4 regions of the Enterococcus sp. DIV0724b genome follow, and region 4 is predicted to be linked to each of the others. Evidence: predicted binding sites of a transcription regulator. Region 4 holds the regulator's gene; each other region holds the start of a gene.
What was found. Region 4 encodes CtsR, which represses protease genes until heat stress. Its sites were predicted from a motif close to TTGGTCAAAAAAGGTCAAANA; they were not measured.

Region 1 (4,410 bases), 980 kb from region 4:
TCATTGAGAACTCATCTAAGCCCATTCCTACCAATAATGGTACAGCCATTTGATCGCCACCCATTTCTCCACACATACCAGTCCATTTACCTTCTGCATGAGATGCATCAATCACGTTTTTAATCAAACGTAGAATTGATGGGTTATATGGTTGGTAAAGGTAAGAAACGCGTTCGTTCATACGGTCTGCTGCCATTGTGTATTGAATCAAATCATTTGTTCCAATACTGAAGAAATCAACTTCTTTGGCGAATTTATCCGCAATTACAGCCGCTGCAGGAATTTCAATCATGATACCAACTTGAATCGTATCAGAAACTTTTGTTCCTTCAGAAACTAATTTTGCTTTTTCTTCTTCAAAGATTTTCTTCGCTGCTCTAAATTCTTTTAACGTTGCAACCATCGGGAACATGATACGTAAGTTACCGTGAACAGAAGCACGTAATAATGCGCGCATTTGTGTACGGAACATCTCGTCGCCACGTTCAGACAAGCTGATACGTAAAGCACGGTAACCTAAGAATGGGTTCATTTCATGCGGTAATTGAAGATAAGGTAATTCTTTATCTCCACCGATATCCATTGTACGAACCACGACAGGTTTGCCGTTCATGCCTTCAAGTACTGCAGTATAAGCTGTATATTGTTCATCTTCTGTTGGGAAATCTGGAGAATCCATGTAAAGGAATTCTGTACGATATAAACCAACAGCTTCCGCACCATTGTTGTGTACGCCATCTAAATCTTTAGGAGTACCAATGTTTGCAGCTAACTCGATGTGTTTACCATCAGCAGTTACTGTTTCAGCATTTTTTAGTTTTTCCCATTCAACTTTAAGATCAGCATACTCTTTGCCTTTTGCTTCAAAGTCAGCTTTTTCAGCATCAGTTGGGTGAACGATAACATCGCCATCGATTCCGTTGACTGCTAAAATATCGCCTTCTTTGACTTTGGCAGTGATTTCTTTTGTTCCTACGATTGCAGGAATTTCAAGAGAGCGAGCCATAATCGCTGAATGTGATGTGCGTCCGCCAATATCCGTTACGAATGCTTTCACATACGTACGATCTAATTGAGCAGTATCACTTGGTGTTAAGTCATGGGCAACCACAACTACCTCTTCGTTGATCATTGAAGGATTAGGAAGAGTAACACCTAATAAATGAGCTAAAATACGTTTTGCAACGTCACGGATATCTGCTGCACGTTCTTGCATGTAGGCATTATCATCCATCGCTTCGAACATGCCGATATACATATCTGTTACTTCTTTTAATGCTGATTCAGCATTTACTTTGTTATCTTGAATGTTTTGTTTGATTTGACCGATCATTTCTGGGTCAGCTAAAACCATTAAATGTGCATCAAATACTTGCGCTTCTTCTTCACCAAGGCTTTGCGCTGCTTTTTCTCTGATTGCTTGCAACTCAGTCGTAGATTTTGCTAAAGCATCATCTAAACGACTTTCTTCAGCAGATGTATCATCTACAGATTTTTTGTCGAAAGATAAATCAGGTTGAACTAACAGGTAAGCTTTAGCAATAGCAACACCATCACTTGCGGCAATTCCCTTTAGCATTTCAGACATTATTCTGACAATCCTTCTTTTTGCATTGTGTCTACGATTGCTGCTAATGCATCAGCTTCGTCAACACCGTCAACTGAGATTGTTACGTCTGAACCTTGGCCAACGCCTAAAGACATAACGCCCATGATTGATTTAAGGTTAACAGATTTACCTTTGTATTCTAAGTTAATATCTGAGTTAAATTTACTTGCAGTTTGTACTAATAATGTAGCTGGACGAGCGTGAATCCCTGTTTCTGCTACGATGTGAAATTCTTTCTTTTCCATATAAATCGGTCTCCTTCGTAAGTAAAATAATTTTTTATGTTAGGGTTTTCCTTTCTTGGTACGTTTCAAATGAAACTAGAATCTGGATAATACCCTTTCAATTTTTAAGATTACCATTTTTTGTGAGTAGTTACAACACTTTTCACCTATTTTTTATCAAATGAAACGATCAATTATTTTGCTTCTTTTATATAATGATATATAATTCGTCCATTTAATCCAGCTTCCCCAACAAAAGACATTCTATCGGGCAGGTTTTTCCAAGCCTCTCTAAAGGTTGTAAAATCTTTTGGCTCTACAACAAGTTCAGCAATAGTCCCTTCTTTCAAGGCATTTATTTGTTCTTCAAATGGATTTTCATACATTGATTAATCACAGCTTTCACTTTTATTTTTAGACTGAAGATATTGTATGACAAAAATAGATATTTGTCTAAATTATACCTGAAACCTACATAAACAAACCTTAATAATTTTATAAAAACATAATAATTTCAATTAAGTGTAAACTATGCAACCTATTAATAGGATTTCCCACTCTATTTATCAGGCTATTAAAAGTTCAATTGCTTGATTCTTGTTAAAAAGATGCTATAATATTCTCAAAGGTCAAAAATGGTCAGCAGACTGTTTGACTTTAGAACAATGACTTTAATACATGATTAGTCTTATTATGAAAGGACGTGTTTTATCCTATGATTTGTCAAAATTGTCAACAAAATCCAGCAACGATTCATTTGTACGCAAATGTTAATGGCCAAAGAAAACAATTGGACTATTGCCAAAGTTGCTATCAAAAATTAAAAGCACAAGCAAATGATAATCAACCAACAATGTCTCAACAAGATCCATTTGGTTTTGGAAGTTTAGATGATTTATACCGCTCACTGTCTCGTCAAATGCAAGAACAGCAAGGGAATCCTAACGGTCAAATCCCTCCTACTCAATTTGGGGACGGAAATGGCTTTAACGGAGGTCAACCGCCAAGAGGAGGGGCAGGTCAATCTAACGGGCTATTAGGTGAATATGGCATCAACATTACAGAAGCAGCTAGAAACGGCAACATTGATCCTGTCGTTGGCCGTGATGAAGAAATCAAACGTGTGATTGAAATCCTAAATCGCCGCACGAAGAATAATCCTGTCTTGATTGGTGAACCTGGTGTCGGTAAAACTGCCGTTGTTGAAGGTTTAGCACAAAAAATCGTAGATGGCGATGTACCGCAAAAATTATTGGACAAAGAAGTTATTCGTTTAGATGTGGTTTCTTTAGTTCAAGGAACTGGAATCCGTGGTCAATTTGAAGAACGTATGCAAAAATTGATCGAAGAAATCAAGCAAGCAGAGAATGTCATTTTATTCATAGATGAAGTCCATGAAATCGTTGGAGCAGGTTCTGCAGGTGATGGTAACATGGATGCAGGGAATATTTTGAAACCTGCACTTGCTCGTGGTGAGTTGCAAATGGTTGGAGCAACAACATTAAACGAATACCGCATCATCGAAAAAGACGCTGCTTTAGAACGTCGGATGCAACCGGTTCGTGTAGATGAACCGACAGTAGATGAAACAATCGCTATACTTAAAGGTTTGCAAAAACGCTATGAAGACTATCATCATGTGAAATACACTGATGAAGCGATCAAAGCAGCCGCAATCTTATCGAATCGTTATATCCAAGACCGCTTCTTGCCTGATAAAGCGATTGATTTGTTAGATGAATCTGGTTCTAAAATGAACTTGACGATCCAAATCGTCGATCCTAAAACAATCGAAAAGAAACTAGCAGATGCCGAACAACAAAAACAACAAGCTTCAGCTGAAGAAGATTTTGAAAAAGCGGCTTATTATCGTGACCAAATCAATAAATTACAAACAATGAAAGACAAACAAATCAGCGATGAAGAAACACCTGTGATCGATGAAAAAAATATCGAAGCAATTGTCGAACAAAAAACAGGTATTCCTGTCGGTGATTTAAAAGAAAAAGAACAAACACAATTAAAAAACTTAGCTGTCGATTTAAAAGCACATGTTGTTGGACAAGATGATGCAGTCGACAAAGTATCTAAAGCAATTCGACGTAATCGCGTTGGTTTAGGCAAACAAAACAGACCTATCGGCTCATTCTTATTTGTAGGACCAACCGGTGTTGGTAAAACTGAATTAGCGAAACAATTAGCATATGAATTATTCGGCTCAGAAGATTCAATGATTCGTTTTGATATGAGTGAATACATGGAAAAACACAGTGTATCTAAATTGATTGGTTCACCTCCAGGTTATGTTGGTTACGATGAAGCAGGACAATTAACTGAAAAAGTACGTCGTAATCCATACAGCTTAATCCTATTGGATGAAATCGAAAAAGCGCATCCGGATGTCTTGCATATGTTCTTACAAATCCTTGATGATGGTCGTTTAACAGATGCACAAGGCAGAACAGTCAGCTTCAAAGATACGATCATTATCATGACAAGTAATGCTGGAACTGGTAATGTAGAAGCAAATGTCGGCTTTGGTGCTGCCCGCGCAGGACTTACAAAATCTGTTTTAGG
Region 2 (4,410 bases), 1.1 Mb from region 4:
ACAAATAATTTGTATGTATTAAACAAATAATAATTTATCTAAAAGAAAAAAAAATAAAAAACCACCGGCTGAAAAGGCCGATGGAAAAGGAGTATTACTCAATAAGAGTAAAATGAAAAATAAAAAGGTTGTTGTTGGTATGAATATATAATACAACACATTTTTTTCTTTGTCTACTAAAAATAACATTAAAACGAAATGAAATATCGCTATTTTTTGTCAATTTTTCATTTATTTTTTTATTTTTTCAACAAAAGATTGCTCATTCGTGTAATTGCGAATGAAATATCATCTGTTGCTTTGTCTTGTTTTTCTTCTGAGTTGTTGAATAAATCAACGTCTATCCCTTTTTCAGGATCTAAAGATAAAATCATTTCGTTACATCCAGCTAAATATTCGATGTATGAACGTTCGAATTTTTTATGTATCCCCATAACGCGTGCTGGCGGACGTAATTGAGTGACTTTCTCTAACATGATTGTATATTCCTTTGTTCCATCTTGGAAGATACGTTGAATTTCAGCAATTCTTTCTGGTGCTAATTCAGTGACTTTTCCTTCATCGATCGCTTTACGAACTTCTTCGTAATAGTCGTTCATTTTTTCGCCGACTTCTTCTGTTTCTTTTACAATATCATTGATGTTTTGGACATAATAACCTAAATTTGGTTTCACATTCTTTCCTACTTTCTTTTAGTAATCACTCAATTTTACACTTTTTTATAGGTAGATGACAAGAGTAATCTGTAAAATGCTTATTTCCTTTTATTAATATAAAAATAAAAGCTGCAAACAAAAGTTTGTTTGCAGCTTTTTCAACTATTTATTTGATTTCATCACTTGTTTGGATGATTTTAGAAATCATGCCATAATCTTTTGCTTCATCAGCTGACATCCAGAAATTACGGTCTGTATCTTTGGCAATTTTTTCATATGTTTGACCAGTTGCTTCAGCAATCAAACGGTTCACACGTTCACGCATACGAATGATTTCTTTGGCTTCAATCTGAATCTCTGTACTTTGTCCTTGAACGCCGCCAGCAGGTTGATGGATCATATAGCGCGTATTAGGTAAGCTGTATCTGTTCTTCGCTTCAGCAGCTAAATAAATCGTAATACCCGCACTTGCCACCCAACCAGTACCAATCACGATCACTTCTGGTTTCACAAATTTGATCATATCATGGATTGTATCTCCAGCTTCAACGTGTCCGCCTTGGCTATTAATGAAAATCTTGATTGGTTCATCGCCCATTGCTGCAAGCAATAGTAATTGAGAAGTCACTTCTCTTGCTAAGTCTTGATTGATTTCACCGTAGATCAAAATGGTGCGTTCTTCAAAAAGTTTTTTCATAAATGCATTGGGTTGTTGTTTTTCTTCTGTTTCTTCGTTTTCATCTAAATAGTTCATAAGTAATAACCTCCATATTTTAAAGCTAAATCTCTATATTAATAATACCGCAATCTGAAAATTTGTCCACTTTTTTGACTTGTTTTGACCTTAAAATCATGCATATCTTTTGCATCTATAAAAAATTCCCTTTACCCTTTAATTAAGCTCATAAATAAATGAGTAATCCAAATATGAAAGAGGAGATTCGATGACAAAAAAAGTAGCAGTATTAGTGACTGATTTGGTGGAAGATGTGGAATTGACCTCCCCTAAAGAAACATTGGAAAAAGCTGGTTATGATGTTATCCTTGTAGAAAAAGAAGCAGGAAAAACAATCACAGGGAAGAACGGAACGACCTTTACAATTGATGTTTCGATTGATGATGTTAAGCCTGATGATTTTGTTGCACTACTGATTCCTGGTGGTTTTTCACCTGACCAACTTCGTGCAGATCAACGTTTTGTTGATTTTACTAAGTTCTTTTTAGAAAATAATTTACCTCTCTTTGCGATTTGTCACGGACCACAATTATTTATTCAGACCGATTTAACGAAAGGGCGTACGTTGACTTCGTACATTACAGTTCAACCTGATTTAGCTTATGCTGGTGGTCATATAAAAGATGAGGCTGTTGTAATTGACAATAACCTTATAACGAGCCGTACCCCTGACGACTTGCCTGATTTTAACAAAGCAATCGTCTCACTTTTACATTCTTAAGCTTAAATAAAAAGCACAAGTAAGCTTCTATAGAAGAAGTCTACTTGTGCTTTTTTACTGATTAAACATTTTTAGCTCTTACCCAATCTACGTTGAACAAATTTTACGATTTCAACGATTGGAATAATCGCAAATGATGTTCCGGCAACAATTGCCCATTGGTAAGCATCTAATGACGTTACGCTGAACAAATCGTTGAATCCTGGAATTAGGATCGTTGCAGCTAATAATAGGAACGAAACTAAAATTGCCCAGTTGAATGATCTGTTTCTAAACAACCCAACTTTAAAGATTGATTGGTAAATAGATTTCACATTAAATGCATGGAACAATTGAATCAACCCTAATGTTGCAAACGCCATTGTCAAGGCATCACCGTGTTGTAAATCATATAATGCTGTTGCTGATAAGTTTGGCATATTAGCTGCTGTATGTGCAGGGAATTCAATTGCCATTTTATAGACGATCAGCGTTAATGCACCTTGTGCGATCCCTTGATAGACTACACTACTCAAGACACCACCAGAAAAGAAGTTTGATTTCTTCCCACGAGGCGCATGGCTCATGACATCACGTTCAGCAGGTTCTACACCCAACGCAATTGCTGGGAAAGTATCGGTTACTAAGTTGATCCACAATAAGTGAACCGGTAGTAAGGTATCCCAAGCTAACATTGTTGCGATAAAGAGTGTTAATACTTCCCCTAAGTTGGCAGAGAGTAGATATTGAATCGTTTTTTGGATATTTGAGAAGACTTTACGTCCTTCTTCAACGGCTACAATGATCGTTGAGAAGTTGTCATCTGCTAGAACCATATCAGAGGCACCTTTTGATACTTCTGTACCAGTGATCCCCATCCCAATACCGATATCTGCGGCTTTCAAGGCTGGTGCATCGTTTACGCCATCCCCTGTCATGGCAACCACTTTACCTTCTTGTTGCCACGCTTTAACGATACGTACTTTATGTTCTGGAGAAACACGTGCATAAACGGAATAATGTTCCACGACTTTAGCAAAAGCTTCGTCAGATAATTCGTTTAATTCAGCACCTGTGATCACTGCATCATCATCGCCTTCTTTGATGATACCAAGACGAGCAGCGATTGCTTCAGCTGTATCTCTGTGGTCACCTGTGATCATGATTGGACGAATACCAGCTTCTTTGGCAACTTTTACCGCTTCAGCCGCTTCTTTACGTTCTGGATCGATCATACCGACAAGACCAGCGAAGACTAGGTCTTTCTCAACGATATCAGAATCCATTTCAACTGGCACGGCATCTACGATTTTGTAGGCCATTCCTAAAACACGTAATGCTTGTTTCGCTAATTTTGTATTAGTAGCTAAAATTTCTTGGCGTTGTTTGTCATCCATTGCTGGTGTTTGACCATTTAATAGGACTTGATTACAACGTTTTAATAATTCGTCTGGTGCACCTTTGACAGCAACTAAGAATTTACCATCTGCTAATTGGTGAACAGTTGTCATCAATTTACGATCTGAATCAAATGGAATTTCAGCAACACGAGGTTCCGCTGCAACTTTTTCCGTTACGTTGAAGTCGTGATCTAAACCGTATTGAACAAGTGCTGTTTCTGTTGGATCACCGATCAATGAACCGTCTTGGGCAATTTTTGTGTCATTTGTATAGTTCATGATTTTTAATGCCATGTTATCCATCGCAACAGCCTCTGTTGCAGCTTTTACTTCATTATCTGTATAAAGAGCTTCAACCGTCATTTGGTTTAATGTTAACGTCCCAGTTTTATCTGAACAGATAATGTCTGTGCTACCTAATGTTTCAACAGCAGGTAGTTTGCGGACAATGGCATTTTTCTTCGCCATTTTTTGTGTACCTAACGCTAAAATAATCGTTACGATTGCAGGTAATCCTTCTGGAATTGCTGCAACGGCTAATGAAATCGATGTTAATAGCATATCGATCCATGTGCGACCATTCATCATACCGACCACAAACATGATCGCTGCGATCACTAAAATTGCGATTGTCAACATTTTACCTAATTGGTTCAAGTTTTGTTTTAATGGTGTTTCTGTTTCTTTTTCATTGGCTAACATACCCGCGATTTTACCCACTTCGGTATTCATACCAGTCCCAACAACCACACCAATTCCACGGCCATAAGTAACATTACTGCTAGAATAAGCCATATTGATTCGGTCGCCGATCCCAATATCAGATGCAGTACCTTCTAAAATAGTCGCTTCTTTTTCTACTGGAACAGATTCACCAGTAAGAGCTGCTTCTTCAATTTTCAAGCTGGCTGCTTCCAA
Region 3 (4,410 bases), 1.1 Mb from region 4:
TTAAATAGAGTGATACAAAAGTTATGCTTTTAAAGAAACTTAATTTTGAATTTAAAATACTCGTAATTATAAATAATAGGATTAAAATTGCAAACAAGGCAAGCCAAAGCTTGGTACTTTGCTGAAAAATTCTATGCAAATACATTTGGCTATTTGTAAAAATGGTCTGAGGTATATCTTTTAGATCCGCAATTACAACATGTCCTCCTCGCTGATTCAATCCAGGATTCAATTTTGTCTCAAAAACGTAAATGAACAAAGCTATAATATACGCGGCTGCGGATAACAAAACTGTTTTTAAAGTTTTTTGAGGATGCATATTTGCTAGCATTTCTTTTAAAGAAAGAGCTAATACCATAATAATATAAATACCAGAAGAAGCTTGGTATGTATTACACATAATAAAAATACTTATGATTGATGATATAAAGAAAACCTTTGATTTTTTATCCCACCATAAAAAAGGAACTATTGAAAATAAAATACTTAATGCCATATACGGACTATCAAATCTAAAACTTATACTTTGTAAAAACCAAGGATTTAAACCAATAATTGCGGAAACGATGAGAGGCAACACGGCTAGTTTTTTGTTGTTTAAGCAGTAGACTGCAGTAAGACTGGTTAATGATAAAATTAGACCTGTAATAATATGAGTGGTTAACCCCATATCTGTTAGATGTCTACTTCCTTGTACTAACCAAGATGCGATTTCACTGCCCCAACGGGAATAGCTTCGCGCAAAATCAGTAACACCAGTAATCTGTCGTGCAGCATCATCAATGTAAGTGAAATTTACTATTCCTATAGCCAAAACAGCTAATTGATTGATAAGAACTGACAAAAAGATTAGTGATTTATTTTCAACAATCCATTTTTTTAAAAGTATCACTTTATTATTCAACATACTCATTCACTCTTTTCATTAGATCATTTTTAGTAAGTATAACTGAATCCAACTCAATTTTAAAGGTATGTTACATTTTTGAAAGCTTAAAATTTAGTATGAAAGAAGTGGATGTATTGATTAAAAAAAGAATTAGAGTCAACACAATAAGTGCCGCTTCTAATTCTTTTTATTATTTACCTTCTAAATAATGAATCAGTTCTTCTTTTGTCACTGATTCATCAAAAATATGTTCACCAATCACGATCGTTGGCACAAATTTGATATTTGCAGCTGTTGCTTCCTCAATCACTGATTGGACAATTGCAGGTACCTCTTTTTTAGGTAGTTGTAAATTATCTTCAGCAAATACTGCTACATCTTCTAAAGAAAGATTTCCCCATTGATCTTGTGTATCATACATTTGTTTCAAATCAGTCAGGCCTTTTTCTGGCAAATCGTAGTTGATATGATGATGCATCACATTACCGCGTTGCAAACTTTCTTTATCTTTATCTAAAAGTTTGATGATTCGTTGAACTTTCCCTTCTTTGACATACTCATTCAATAAATCAAACGATTCCTCAAACCATTTTTTACAATACGGACAGCGAACATTCATAAATTCAACCATTTTCACGGGTGCTGAATCGCTCCCAATTGCTAAACCATTTTTTGTTGTAACTTTTGTTGCATCGATAACTGAAATATCCATTTTAGTATCATCCTTTCATATCTTCTGTTCTAAGTGTAGCTCTTTTCGCTTTTAGTTTAAATAAAAATGCCCAAAATTTTCAAAAGAAATTTTGGACATAGAAGTTATTATTTGCTTAAAGAGCTACTGTTTTCCATTACTTCATCGATCAAACCGTATTCTTTTGCTTGTTGAGCAGTCATAAAGTTATCACGATCTGTGTCACGTTCAATGACTTCAAGTGGTTGACCAGTACGTTCTGCCAAGATTTTATTCAAGCGATCACGCGTATCTAGAATGTGTTTAGCTGCGATTTCGATCTCAGTTGCTTGACCTTGTGCGCCACCTAGTGGTTGGTGGATCATGATTTCGGCATTAGGTAGAGCAAAACGTTTGCCTTTTGTACCAGCAGTTAATAAGAAACTTCCCATAGAAGCTGCCATACCAAGAACGATTGTTTGCACATCGGCTTTAACAAAATTCATTGTGTCAAAGATTGCTAATCCGGCAGAAACACTTCCTCCTGGCGAATTGATATAGATATAGATGTCTTTTTCAGAGTCTTGTGCATCCAAAAATAGTAATTGGGCAATGACTGAGTTCGCTACATTATCATCGATCGGACCACTTAACATGATGATTCTATCTTTTAATAATCGTGAATAAATGTCATATGCTCTTTCTCCACGAGATGATTGTTCAATGACTGTTGGTATTAAATTCATAGTATATTCCTCCTATATAAAAAACTCTTCAAATCATTTTATCACAAAGCATACCTTAATGCTTAAAAAAAGTATACTTTATTGGTCAATAAAGGTCAACTTTAATGCTTTGAAAAATCTATTTAAACTAGTTAATAGAGTATGGCTATACAAAGGATTCAGACTTCTTTTACTTGGATCAATTGATTTTTAATCCTTTGTTTTTTCTATCTTATTTTTTTACGCTTGTGAAAGAGTATGTTATACTAAAAAAACAAGAATGAAAAGAGTGAGGGAATCCGAATGGTTGTTTTTATCGCAGGTATGACTGGTGTGTTAGTTGGTGCAGTTATTGCATCAATTGGTGTTGCGCTAAGTGTAACGTATGAGCAACGTAAATCAGTACGTTACCGAGAACTAGAAAATTTTGTTAAAGAAATAGAAACGTTGAATCTTTTGAATAAAAAAATCAATGAGATTTTACAGAAAAGAGATATATATGTAGATAAATCCGTGAATTTTATATCGATGGATGATTGTTATATCAGTATTGATGATTTTATCTATTTAGAATCTTTTTCGGCTCAAAATAATTTTTACTTACCGACCTATTTGATTGAAGAGTTCTTCAAAAAAATCGCTCATAGAAAAGTCATCTTAACGCCTGATGAAGTGATCTCAATGGGAGGAAGTACGTATAAAGGCGGCCGAGTTATCTTAGAAAGTTTTTCAGAAGAGTTACTGTCGATTATTGAAGATAAAAAAAGACAAATGAAACGTTTGACACATAAGCCTCTATATTATTTCCAAAGAGGCTAAGATATTTTAAACAGCTGCTGCTCAAGCAAAACCGAGCAGCAGCTGTTTTTAATTTATAATGTGGAAATGCTGAGGAATGATTTGAATTATAAGAGAGAAATATAATACTAAAATCGTTTGATTTTAATTGTTACGAAAATAATAAACAATAAGTAAAAAAGTAAATACAAACGTTTTTAGAATTTTCTGAATCTTTTTATCAAATTTTATTGACATTCTCATTTATTAGGTATATAGTTAACAAAAGCTTTTATTTATCACATGCTATTTTAATCTTTGTAGATTTTTTTTATAAAAAGGAGACCATTGCCATGCAAAAGACAAACAACAATCACGTATTAGTCATTATTTTATCGTGTAGGACTTAGAACACTGAGAAATTTCGCAGATGTTAGAGTCCTGTTTGTCTTTGGTAAATGGGGGTCTTACTAAAGCATCCCATTCAATTGATGGGATGCTTTTTTTGTAGAAAGTTTTATAAAGAGTCGAGCAGAGTAAATAAGAAAATGAATCAGAAGAAGCAAAAAAGAGATCTTCTGGAGATAACTGAATTGGAGTGGATGAAAAATGCGTAGTGATAAAATCAAAAAAGGAATCGAGGCGGCTCCCGCCAGAAGCTTGCTTTATGCAACTGGGCAAGTGAAAAATGCTAAAGATATGAACAAACCGTTTATAGCAATTTGTAATTCTTATATTGATATAGTTCCAGGACACGTTCATTTAAGAGAGTTAGCGGATGTTGCTAAAGAGGCGATTCGTGAAGCTGGAGGAATTCCTTTTGAATTCAATACGATCGGTGTAGATGACGGCATTGCGATGGGACATATTGGTATGCGTTATTCATTACCCAGTAGAGAAATCATTGCGGATGCTGCAGAGACCGTGATAAATGCACATTGGTTTGATGGCGTATTCTATATTCCTAACTGTGACAAAATCACTCCAGGAATGCTAATGGCAAGTGTTCGAACGAATGTACCAGCAATTTTTTGTTCAGGTGGTCCAATGAAAGCTGGACTTGATCCAACAGGACATACCTTGACACTTTCGAATATGTTTGAAGCCGTTGGTACCTTTAAAGAAGGCAAAATGACAGAAGAAGAATTCAATTTTATGGAACAAAATGCTTGTCCGACTTGTGGCTCATGTGCCGGAATGTTTACAGCCAACTCAATGAACTGTTTGATGGAAGTTTTAGGAATGGCATTACCTGGAAATGGAACAATCTTAGCAGTATCAGATGAACGTAGAGAACTTGTTCGACAATCAGCTTTTCATTTGATGGATCTAGTCAAAAAACAAATCAA
Region 4 (4,410 bases):
GTTAGTACATAATCCATCGATTTTACTATTGGATGAGCCTACAACAGCTTTGGATCCTAAAACGAGAACAGATTTATGGGAAGCAATCAAGTTTTTGAACAAAACAAAAGGTATGACGATTATCTTGATTACTCATTATTTAGATGAGATGGAGTCTTGTGACTTGTTAAATGTTTTAACGAATGGTCGAGTTAGTTATTTTGGGGATATTAATGAAGCAATGGGAACTACGACAGCAAATCAAGACGTTGTTGATATGGTCAATTACTGGTTGATTGCAGGTTTAGTAACGATTACTTCGATGACATCAACTTTAGGAGCATACGGCGTTATGATCTCTGATAAAGAAAAAGGAAAAGTTCTTGATTTTCATTTGACTGCTATTTCTAATGCGAAATTACAACTTACGTATATAATTGCAGCCGTTTTGATTGGGACAGTTACTTCATTTTTTGCCTATCTATTAGGAATTATTCTATTTGTAGGTGGTGGTGCATTGCTTTCTTCAGGAATCAACACGTTAGCTCTAGTATTAGGTAATATTTTTGCAGCAGCTCTACTATCAATTTTAATGATCTATCCAATTTGTAAATTAATCAAAGCAAGATCTGCTTTTGCTACTTTGAGTACGATCGTGGGGACTATAATTGGTTTTGTATCAGGGATTTATATCTCTATCGGTAGTGTCACACCATTTATGAGAACAGTGATGTCCTATTTTCCATTGACTCAAATGAATGCTTTTTTGAAAAAAGTTTTAATGAAGGACTCCCTCAATAATGTTTTTTCAGATGCACCAGACACAGTTGTGAATGCGTATAAACAAAACTATGGTATCGACTTATCTTTTAATACAGAAACAATTCTAACAGCTCAGCAGATGCTGATTTATCTATTCGCTTTTGCTGCAATTGCTCTAGTCTTTAATATCACATTTACTAAAGTAGTGAGTAAAGTTGAAGCACAATAAATATCAATTAAACAGATTAGAAGATAACGATATACCAAGTCATAAAAGGTGAAAAAGTGACAGTTGCAGATTTTCTATTGACTTGTGAGCTGAAAGAAATTTCTGATTTTTATGTAATGTTTTATTTTTAAGTTCAATTTTGGATGAACGTATATTTACAGAAGGTTCATATGATAATCACTATGTCACTGATAGATTAGAACAATCATTATCGATCGTATAAATATTTTAGTTAGCTATATCTTATGCAGTTAGCGTTATATTTTGATAGATACCTTAAGATATAGAAAAGTGTGTGGGAAAACTAGATTTTAGTTTTTTTCACACACTTTAAATTTTAATAAAAAAATAAATCGATATTTTTTGTTAAAGAACAATTTAATAGTCTAATATATTTATCTTTTCTTATCAAATTAGGCATTCTCCTTTATTAAACACTTGAAATTATGTATAATTAAGGTCAGTATTAGTCAAGGGAAAAGGATGAGAGTGATGAGTAATCAAAATACTTCGGATTTAATAGAGGCATATTTAAAGAAGATTCTTGAAGAAAGCAGTAAGATTGAGATTCGCAGAGCTGAAATGGCTCATTTATTCAATTGTGTTCCCTCCCAGATTAATTATGTTATTAACACACGTTTTACAATTCAACGTGGCTATTCTGTTGAGAGTAAACGTGGTGGTGGCGGCTATATTAGGATCGCCAAAGTTCAGATTTCTGATAGTGATCAATTGCTAAAACAAATTGCCAAATTTACGGGGGATGGACTTTCAGAAAAAGACGCACTGATTTTTGTCCAAAAGTTATATGAAGAAGACGTGATTACCAAAAGAGAAGGTAATCTGATGTTGTCTGTTCTTGGAAAATCAGTTTTAGGTAAAGCTGGATCAAATGAAGATTATTTACGTGCTCAATTGATGCATTCATTTTTAGAACGTTTGAGTTACGAGGAGGAATGATAGTATGGATGAATTATTTACAGAAAGTGCCAAGGCGGTATTAGCTATTGCACAAGAAGAAGCAAAATATTTTAGGCATCAATCTGTGGGCTCAGAACATTTGTTGTTGGCGTTAGTTTTAGAACCAAATGGAATTGCCGGGAAGTCATTACGTCAGTTGAACGCAGATAAAAACGATATTCGTGAAGAAATCGAACATTTAACTGGCTATGGGACCGTGAAAGGATATCCTAAAGGTGCTTATTTACCGTATTCTCCTCGTGCAAAACAAATTTTTGCTTATGCAGGCGATGAAGCGAAGCGTTTGGGTGCACCAAATATCGGAACGGAACATATTTTGCTAGGTTTATTAAGAGATGAAGATATCTTGGCTTCACGCATTTTATTGAATTTAGGTTTAAGTTTATCTAAAATGCGTCAGCTATTAATGAAGAAAATAGGTATTACTGATCCGCAAATGAGTGGGAATGTAGGACGCCGGCGCAATAATCAAGCTCAAAAAGCTGCGCCAAAAGGAACACCAACCTTGGATTCATTAGCGCGGGATTTAACGAAATTAGCACGTGAAAATGATTTAGATCCTGTTGTTGGACGTTCACAAGAGGTTAGACGTTTAATTCAAATTCTAAGTCGCCGTACAAAGAATAATCCTGTTTTAGTTGGCGAACCTGGTGTCGGTAAGACTGCGATTGCTGAAGGACTAGCGCAAAAAATTGTGAACGGTGAAGTTCCTGAAGATATGCTGGAAAAACGTTTGATGATGTTGGACATGGGTGCTTTAGTTGCAGGTACTAAGTATCGTGGTGAATTTGAAGATCGACTAAAAAAAGTGATCGATGAAATTTATCAAGATGGTGAAGTGATTTTGTTTATCGATGAATTGCATACCTTGATCGGTGCAGGTGGTGCTGAAGGTGCGATCGATGCATCAAATATTTTAAAACCAGCACTTGCAAGAGGAGAATTGCAAACGATCGGCGCAACAACACTAGATGAATACCAAAAATATATCGAAAAAGATTCAGCTTTGGAACGTCGTTTTGCTCGAGTACAAGTTGATGAACCAACACCGGAAGAAGCAGAAGAGATTTTAAAAGGTTTGCGTTCTCGCTATGAAGAACATCATGGTGTAGAAATCACAGATGACGCTTTACATGCGGCGGTTCAATTATCTGTACGCTACATTAATTCTCGCCAATTACCAGACAAAGCAATTGATCTGATGGATGAGTCATCAGCTAAAGTTCGTTTAGATTTGGCAGATGAACCTTCTGAAATCAATAATTTGCGCGTGGACATTGCTCGTTTAGTTCAAGAAAAAGAAGAAGCGATTCAGTCACAGTCTTTTGAAAGTGCAGCCAGACTACGCCAAAAAGAGAAAAAATTAGCCCGTAAATTAGAAAATATTCTACTATTAGAACAAAAAGAAGCTTCTGGTTATGCTAACCAAGTGACAGAGCAAGATGTTGCGAATGTTGTTTCACAATGGACAGGCGTGCCGTTACAACAGTTAGAGAAAAAAGAAAGTGAACGTTTACTTGAATTAGAAAGTATTTTACATCATCGAGTAGTCGGTCAGGATGAAGCTGTCCAAGCTGTGTCACGTGCAATCCGTCGAGCTCGCAGTGGGTTAAAAGATCCAGATAGACCAATTGGTTCATTTATGTTCTTAGGCCCAACAGGAGTGGGTAAAACAGAGCTTGCCAAAGCGTTAGCTGAAACGATGTTCGGTAGTGAAGATGCCCTTGTTCGAGTGGATATGTCTGAATTTATGGAGAAATACAGTACTAGTCGTTTGATCGGTTCTCCTCCAGGTTATGTGGGTTATGAAGAAGGCGGTCAGTTAACTGAAAAAATCCGTCAAAAACCTTATTCTGTCATTTTATTGGATGAAGTAGAAAAAGCGCATCCAGATGTCTTCAATATTCTCTTACAAGTATTAGATGATGGTCATTTGACCGATTCTAAAGGACGTAAAGTTGATTTTAGAAATACGATTTTGATCATGACATCAAATATTGGGGCAACAGCGATTCGTGAAGAAAAAAATGTCGGTTTCAACGTTAAAGACCTGACAAAAGATTATGATGCGATGCAAAAACGAATCATGGAAGAATTGAAAAAAGCGTTCCGTCCAGAGTTCTTGAACCGTGTGGATGAGACAGTTGTCTTCCGTTCATTGGATCAAGAAGAAATCCATGAAATCGTGAAAATTATGAGCAAATCCATCATTAAGCGTTTGAGAGAGCAAGATGTCAATGTGAAGATCACAGCAGCTGCCATCGAAGTGATTGGAAAAGTCGGCTTTGATCCAGAATATGGCGCACGGCCGATTAGACGAGCTTTACAAAAAGAGGTTGAGGATCGTTTAAGTGAGGCATTACTTTCCGGTCAAATCCATTTAGGTGATAAAGTAACGGTTGGTGCAAGTAAAGGCAAGATAACGTTGAATGTTAAATCACCTAAACCTAAACAAGTAT

Region 1: the regulator CtsR is predicted to act here: its motif matches at 2,459-2,479, upstream of IGJ02_RS04325 (ATP-dependent Clp protease ATP-binding subunit).
Region 2: the regulator CtsR is predicted to act here: its motif matches at 1,482-1,502, upstream of IGJ02_RS10910 (ATP-dependent Clp protease proteolytic subunit).
Region 3: the regulator CtsR is predicted to act here: its motif matches at 2,387-2,407, upstream of clpP (ATP-dependent Clp endopeptidase proteolytic subunit ClpP).

Annotation. Positions count from the first base shown of each region.
Region 1 covers NZ_CP172890.1:919,140-923,549, reverse strand. The annotation lists gene ptsP (phosphoenolpyruvate--protein phosphotransferase) at 1-1,588, opposite strand, end outside; gene IGJ02_RS04335 (phosphocarrier protein HPr) at 1,588-1,854, opposite strand; gene IGJ02_RS04330 (hypothetical protein) at 2,028-2,219, opposite strand; gene IGJ02_RS04325 (ATP-dependent Clp protease ATP-binding subunit) at 2,549-4,410, shown strand, end outside.
Region 2 covers NZ_CP172890.1:2,374,277-2,378,686, forward strand. The annotation lists gene IGJ02_RS10905 (hypothetical protein) at 240-674, opposite strand; gene IGJ02_RS10910 (ATP-dependent Clp protease proteolytic subunit) at 823-1,410, opposite strand; gene IGJ02_RS10915 (type 1 glutamine amidotransferase domain-containing protein) at 1,601-2,113, shown strand; gene IGJ02_RS10920 (cation-translocating P-type ATPase) at 2,185-4,410, opposite strand, start outside.
Region 3 covers NZ_CP172890.1:1,022,967-1,027,376, forward strand. The annotation lists gene IGJ02_RS04800 (glucosyltransferase domain-containing protein) at 1-907, opposite strand, end outside; gene IGJ02_RS04805 (DsbA family protein) at 1,080-1,601, opposite strand; gene clpP (ATP-dependent Clp endopeptidase proteolytic subunit ClpP) at 1,709-2,305, opposite strand; gene IGJ02_RS04815 (hypothetical protein) at 2,588-3,103, shown strand; gene ilvD (dihydroxy-acid dehydratase) at 3,671-4,410, shown strand, end outside.
Region 4 covers NZ_CP172890.1:3,460,602-3,465,011, reverse strand. The annotation lists gene IGJ02_RS16010 (ABC transporter ATP-binding protein/permease) at 1-970, shown strand, start outside; gene IGJ02_RS16005 (CtsR family transcriptional regulator) at 1,463-1,930, shown strand; gene IGJ02_RS16000 (ATP-dependent Clp protease ATP-binding subunit) at 1,935-4,410, shown strand, end outside.